DNA from 3 places in the Lysobacter sp. K5869 genome. Region 3 is predicted to be linked to each of the others. Evidence: riboswitches for the same ligand, from Rfam matches in the RefSeq annotation. Region 3 holds a riboswitch; each other region holds the start of a gene.
The links. A riboswitch is a leader RNA that binds a small molecule or an ion and turns the genes downstream of it on or off. The one in region 3 is predicted to bind cobalamin.
Positions count from the first base shown of each region.

Region 1: linked by a shared signal. The riboswitch ahead of btuB (TonB-dependent vitamin B12 receptor) and the one ahead of J5226_RS22435 (cobaltochelatase subunit CobN) in region 3 are both predicted to bind cobalamin.
Region 2: linked by a shared signal. The riboswitch ahead of btuB (TonB-dependent vitamin B12 receptor) and the one ahead of J5226_RS22435 (cobaltochelatase subunit CobN) in region 3 are both predicted to bind cobalamin.

Region 1 is NZ_CP072597.1:145,288-147,545, forward strand. It holds gene J5226_RS00620 (TfoX/Sxy family protein) at 1-458, shown strand, start outside; cobalamin riboswitch at 996-1,254, shown strand; gene btuB (TonB-dependent vitamin B12 receptor) at 1,377-2,258, shown strand, end outside.
Region 2 is NZ_CP072597.1:2,284,557-2,286,814, reverse strand. It holds gene btuB (TonB-dependent vitamin B12 receptor) at 1-925, opposite strand, end outside; cobalamin riboswitch at 1,042-1,297, opposite strand; gene J5226_RS09840 (TonB-dependent receptor) at 1,703-2,258, shown strand, end outside.
Region 3 is NZ_CP072597.1:5,284,463-5,286,720, forward strand. It holds gene J5226_RS22435 (cobaltochelatase subunit CobN) at 1-1,179, opposite strand, end outside; cobalamin riboswitch at 1,370-1,607, opposite strand; gene J5226_RS22440 (hotdog domain-containing protein) at 1,880-2,258, opposite strand, start outside.

The DNA.
Region 1 (2,258 bases), 830 kb from region 3:
GCGGAGCGAAGCTGCGCAACATCGGCCCCAAGAGCGCGGCGTGGCTGCGCCAGGTGGGGCTGCGCACGCACGAGGACATCGCCGCGATCGGCACGGTCGAGGCGTTCATGCGGGTCAAGCGCGCGGGCTTCAAGCCGACCTTGAACCTGCTTTACGCGATCGAAGGCGCGCTGCTGGACTGCCATTGGCAGGAGATTCCGGACGAGCGCCGGCAGGAGCTGATCCTGGCCGCCGACGCCGCCACCGCGCTGCTGCCGGCGCCGCGCAACAAGCCGGCGGCCGCGCCGGTGCGGACCACGGTGCATAACGAGGATCGGCACGACGAAGGCTTCGGCGGCTTCGGCGGCGGTCGCGAAGAGCCGCGCGATCACGACGAAGAACGCGACGGCGGCGAGCGCGATCGCGACGGCGGCGACGATCATCACGGCGGCCGCGACGAAGACGACGGGCGCGATTGAGCGGCCCTGGTCCGGCTCCCTGCTCTCGGCAGGGGCGGGACGATCTTTGGAACCCTTCTCCCGCCAGCGGGAGAGGGACGAAGCGCGAGACGTTCGCGCAAATCCACGACGCCCGGCGTTCTGAAGCGCCCCTCCCACCGACGGGAAGGACAAGCGCCGACGACGCCCGCATCACCCGGCTGCCCGGGAAATCCTTAAGCCCACTCCCCTCATGGAAGATGGAGCCCGCGGCGGCAACCCACCGACGGGAAGGACGAGCGCCGGCGACGCCCGCGTCACCCGGCTGTCCGGGAAATCCTTAAACCCATTCCTCTCATGGAAGGTGGAGCCCGCGGCGGCACCCCGCCGACGGGAAGGACCAACGCCGACGACGCCCGCGCCACCCGGCTGTCCGGGAAAACCCTCGAGCCCACTCCCCGCTCACGGAGATGGAGCCCGCAGCCCGGCCACCCGCAGATTCAGAAGCCCCGCTCCCGCCCGCGGCACGGGGATTCGAGCGAGCGCCGCCCGCCGGGCAGCCCCGCCCCACTTCGCGTACACTGCGCCCCGCTTCGAGGTGACCCCGCGGCCAGGCCGCCGGGTTGAAACGGGAAGCCGGTGACGTCCGGCGGCGCGGATCGACGATCCCGCCGCGGCCAGTCCGGCACTGCCCCCGCAACGGTAAGCGCGCCCAACGCGCGGCATCGCCACTGTGCCACCGGCCTTCGCGCCATCGGCATGGGAAGGCGCCGCGCCGGAACCGGTCCGCCGGTTCGGCCCGCGAGTCCGGAGACCGGCCCCGAAGCCCCCACAGGTTGCGATGCGGAGGGCATCGCGGCGGTCGCCGCGCCTTCGCGCCGGCCTCGCTCGCGTTCGCTCTCCCCCGCTGCCGCCCTTCGCCGTACGTCGCGCGCAGGATCGCGCGCGCAGGAGTGTCTTATGCGTCGTTTCACCTTGCTGTCCCTCGCCATCGCCTTCGCGCTGCCGGCCGCCGCCGTCGCCGCGCCCGCCGGCGAGGCCACCGATCTCGATCAAGTCGTGGTCACCGCCAACCGCACCGCGGTCAGCGTCAACGACTTGCTGACTCCGGTCGACGTGCTCGACCGCGCCGACATCGAGCGCAGCCAGGCGCGCGACCTCAACGACCTGCTGCGCGGCCGCGCCGGCATCACCATTTCCAACCAGGGCGGCGCCGGCAAGCTGACCACGCTGTTCCTGCGCGGCAGCGAATCCGACCATGTGCTGGTGCTGGTCGACGGCATCCGCATCGGTTCGCCGACCTCGGGCCTGGCCTCGCTGCAGGATCTGCCGCTGGAGCTGATCGACCGCATCGAGATCGTGCGCGGCCCGCGTTCGAGCCTGTACGGCGCCGACGCCATCGGCGGCGTGATCCAGGTGTTCACCCGCCGCGAGCGCCAGGGCTTCGCCCCGCGCGTGCACGCCGGCGGCGGCAGCAACGGCACGGTCGAGTTCGGCACCGGCTTCGGCGGCCGCAGCGGCCGCGGCTGGTTCGGCGCCGACTACAGCTTCCGCAAGACCCAGGGCATCAACGCCTGCCGCGGCGCCGGTTTCCCGGTGTTCGCCGGTTGCTTCACCGACGAACCCGATCGCGACGGTTACGAGAGCCACGCGCTGTCGCTGCGCGGCGGCGTCGAGATCAACGAGCAGTGGAGCGTGGAAGGTCAGGCGCTGCGCGCGGAAGGCCAGAACGATTACGACGGTAGCTTCGTCAATTACTCGGAGACCGTGCAGCAAGTGGTCGGCGGCAAGGTCGATTGGCGTCCGAGCGAGCGCGTGCACGTGCAGCTCAGCGGCGGGCGC
Region 2 (2,258 bases), 3.0 Mb from region 3:
CCCGGCTTTCGCCGGCGTTGAGGCTCAGCGCGAGGCGCTCGCTCGGGCGATAGCGCAGCTTGGCGCCGATCACTTGCTGGACGATGTCGGCCTGATTGTTCTGGCTGCCGTCGTACTCGTTGTAGCCCTCGGCGCGGAACGCGCGCGCCTCGCCGTCCCACTGCTCGTTGAAGCGGTAGCCGCCCTGCATCGTCAGCGAGGTGTTGCGATAACCGTCGCGATCGGGCGAGTGGGTGAAGCAGCCGGCGCCGCGCGGATTGGGCTTGCCGCGGCAGGCGTTGATGCCGTCGGTGTCTTCGTGCGCGGCGTTGATCGAGTACCAGCCGCGCTCGCCCTTGCCGGCGACGCCCGCGGAGGCGCGATGCGTCTGGTGGCTGCCGATGCCGACGCTGAAGCTCGGCACGAACGGGCCTTGCGGGCGGCGGGTGAAGATCTGGATCACGCCGCCGATGGCTTCGGAACCGTAGAGGCTGGAGAACGGGCCGCGCACGATCTCCACGCGTTCGATCTGGTCGACCGGAATGTCCTGCAGCGACGCGCCGCCGCTGGTGGCCGAGCCGAGCTTGATGCCGTCCACCAGCACCAGGGTGTGGTCGGACTCGGTGCCGCGCAGGAACAGCGAGGTGCTCTTGCCCGGCCCGCCGTTGTTGGCCAACGACGCGCCCGGGGTGCCGCGCAGCAAGTCCGGCAGCGACGCCGGCTGCAGGCGTTCGATGTCGGCGCGGTCGATCACGGTGATCGCGGCCAGGGTCGCGTCCTGGGTCTGCGCGGTGCGGGTGGCGGTCACCACCACTTGATCGAGATCGACCGCGGGCGCGGCCTGCGCGCCGGCGGCGGCGCCGAGCAAGGCGACGGACAAGGCCGACGCGAGCGAGCGCGAAACGAGCGGGCGCGGGGAAAGCGGGAGGGAAGCGAAGTGCGGCATTGCGTACGGGTCTCCGGGCCGCGCCTCACCCGCGCGGCCGACAAGGGTCGGGACCGGCGGAGAAACGGCTCGGAGCAATGCGCGCGGGCGCGATCGTCCGCAACCAGGCCCACCGCCGGTCGGTTCGCGCTCCGGGCCGGTCTCCGGGCTTGCGAGCGGAACCGGTGGAGCGTCCTTGTCCGGGGTTCCCGTACCGCGCCTTCCCATGCCTGAGCACAGTGGCCGTTGCGGTGCGTCTACTCGCCTACCGTTGCGGGGGCAGCTCCGGCTTGAGCGCGCGGACCGTTCTGGACGAACTGGCCAGCGGCGCGACCGGATTCCCGTTTCAATCGCCGGACTGTGCCGGCGATCACCTTGAGCGCGGGCATCTTAGCAGCCGCTGGCCGCGCCGACGCCAGCGCGCGGCGCGGCCGGGAGCCTGATGAGCCGACGCAGCGCACGGATCGCGCGCCCTGCGATGCGATTTCAGACTCGTCTGATTCCAGCCCGGCGTCACGCCCCGCCATGCTCGCGTCCGGGCCGTCTGCCTGTCGGCCCTTTGCGGGCGATACCCCCATTTTCCGGCCGCCGGCCCGTGCAGCGTCGCGGGTCCGGCGGATTTTTTCGCCCGCCCTCCCCCTCGCCGCTCTCCCGCCTCCCGCCCCAGGGCCGAAAACGAGGCGGCTACCACCTTTTGATTACTTGCGTTAGCCGGTTTCTGGCCGCTTCATTGACCCGGTTGTTATGACCGTGTTAAACCCGAATGACATCGCTGTCAGTCCCCTTGCAGGAGTCTTCATGCACGCCAGCCGCACGCACCGCCTCCGCACCCGCCATCCCCTCGCCCTCGGTCTGCTGATCGCCCTGGCCGCGCCCGCCGCGCTGGCCCAGCAGCCCGCGCCGCAAGCCGACGCCAAGACCCTCGATCAAGTCATCGTCACCGGCACCCGCGTCAGCGACCGCACCGTCGCCGAATCCACCGCGCCGATCGACATCATCACGCCCGAAACCCTGGAAGCCACCGGCACGGTCGAACTCGCCACCGCGCTGGCGCGCGCCCTGCCTTCGCTCAACTTCCCGCGCCCGGCGATCACCGACGGCACCGACGCGGTCCGCCCCGCGCAGCTGCGCGGCCTCGCTCCCGATCAGGTGCTGGTGCTGGTCAACGGCAAGCGCCGCCACACCACCGCGCTGATCAACCTCAACGGCAGCCAGGGCCGCGGCTCTTCGCCGGTCGATCTCAACGCCATTCCCATCGCCGCGATCGAACGCGTGGAAGTGCTGCGCGACGGCGCCTCGGCGCAGTACGGCTCCGACGCCATCGCCGGCGTGGTCAACATCGTGCTCAAGGGCG
Region 3 (2,258 bases):
GCCCGGCGGGTGGTTGTAGTAGATCAGCGCGATCTTGCGCTGCGCCGGCGGCGTCTCGCGCAGATGCCGCCAACGCAGCGCGCGCTCGACCAATGCGTCGATCTCCGGCGCCAGCGCTTGCGGCCGTTGCAGGCGCACGCCGGTGAGCGGGTCGATGCGGGCCGGGCCGGCCGCGGCCAGCACCATCGGCTGGCTGCTGCCTTGCAGTTCCGACATCGCCACGCGGTACTGCACGCTGGAGATCGGCAAGCCGTCGCCGGACAAGCGCCACTGCGCCGCGCTGCGGTCGAGCATGCGGATCGCCTTGAACACCGGCACATCGAGCTTGGCGATCGCGGTGCTGGCGGCGTCGCGGCCTTCGGCGGCGCCGACGACGAAATCCTGCAGCACGACCAAGCCCGCCAGCGGTTGCGCGCCGAGCAAGGCGGGCAAGCGCTGCACCGCGTCCAGCGAGGCCTCGCCCCAGCGCGCGTACAGGCCCAGGCAGGCCAGCCCGCGCGCCTGCGCCCGCGCGCACAGCGCGTCGCCGGCGACGGTGTCGGCGTTGTTGAGGTCGAGCACGGCCAGCAGCGGCCGCGCGTCGGCGGCCGGCGCGTTCACCACCGTGCCGTTCTGGCGCAGGATCAGATCCGGTTGCGGCTGCGCTTTCGGCACCGCGCCGCCGTCGAGCAGGAAGCGCAGCGCGCGGCGCAGGTTGTCCTGCCCGCCTTCGCGCCACAGCGCGCGCACGTCCAGCCATTCGCTGGCGAAGGCGTCGGCGCGGGCGCGCGCCAGCAGCGCCGGCGGCGGCGCATCGGCGGTGAGTTGGCCGAGTTCGTTCTGGGTCAACGCGCGCAGGTCGCGGCGCTCGTCGTAGCTGGCGTAGGCCAAGCCGCTTTCGCCGTGGAAGGCGTACAGGCGGCGCGGGCCATGGCCTTGCCGGCGCAGGCGTTGCGCGGTTTCGCGCAGGCGCACGCCTTGCTCGCCGAACAGCGCTACCGCGATCACCGCGTCGCTGCCGGCGACGAGTTGCTGCAGCTGCGCCTTGTCCAGCGCTTCGAGTTGCTGCGGCGTGCGCAGCACGATGCGGTCGCCGCTGCGCGCGGCCAACACCGCTTGCGCCGCCTCGGCCGTTTCCGGCGCCGCGCGTTCGGACACCACGCCGAGCACCGTCGCCGCTTGCGCGGATGTCGTCGACACCGCCGTCAGCGCGGCCGCGAGCGCGCACCGTTTCCACCAAGCTTTCACCGCCGCACGCACACGCCGCATCGCCGACCTCGCTGTGCGCACGCCCTGTGCGCATCGATGGATGGGATGGACGCGTGGAAAGGATGTCGGGCACGAACGGCGCGAAACGCAGCGACCGGCGCGCGACGCCGCCCTCCGCAACGTCCACCGCGAACGCATCGGCCGGTCTCCGGGCTCGCGGGGGCCGGACCGTCGATGCGATCCGGCAGCCTCGGCGCCTTCCCGGAGAGAGTTCTCCAGTGGCTGTATGCCGAGGTTTCGCCCGCCTACCGTTGCAGGGGCAGCGCCGGAATGGCGTGCAGTCGAACTGCGCGCGCACCGGCTTCCCGTTTAACCGCGCCGCCGGACGGCGGTGCGGCACCTGATGCAAAGCCGGCGCAATCTAGCACAGGCGTGCGTGCGCGGGGTCGGCGTTGCGACGGGCGGCGGGGTATGGAGAGGTCGCGGGTGGAATGAAGGTTGCGCCGCGAGCGGCCACTCCGCGGTCGCAGCTTGCGCAGCTCCTACAGGGGCTCCGGCTGCTACGCGATCTGACTGTAGGAGCGGCGTGAGCCGCGACCGCGTCACTGCGCTTACTACGCGACCGGCCACCCTCGGTCGCAGCTTACGCAGCTCCTACAGGGGGCTTCGGCCGGTTCGGCGCGCGCCGGGCTCAACCTTCGTGCACGTAGCGCTCGACCGTGGCCTCGATGCCCTTGCTCAATTCCATGATCTTGAGCGCGTACTCCGCCAGGCGCTTGTCGTCTTCGGTGACCGGCGTCCACGGCGGCACCGGCGTGGGCTTGCCTTCGACGGTGTCCATCGCCACGAACACGATCACGCAATGCGTGCACAGGCGCTCTTCGGATTCGCCGTCGTCCAGGCCCGGGTCGCGCGCCTTGACGTCGACGGCGAAGTGCATGCTGCTGGTGCCGGTGTGGATCAGCTTGGTGTGCACGGTGACCAGATCGCTGATCCGGATCGGCGCGACGAAACGGATGCCGCCGACCGCGACGGTGACGCTGTACTTGCCGCTCCAGCCGACCGCGGCG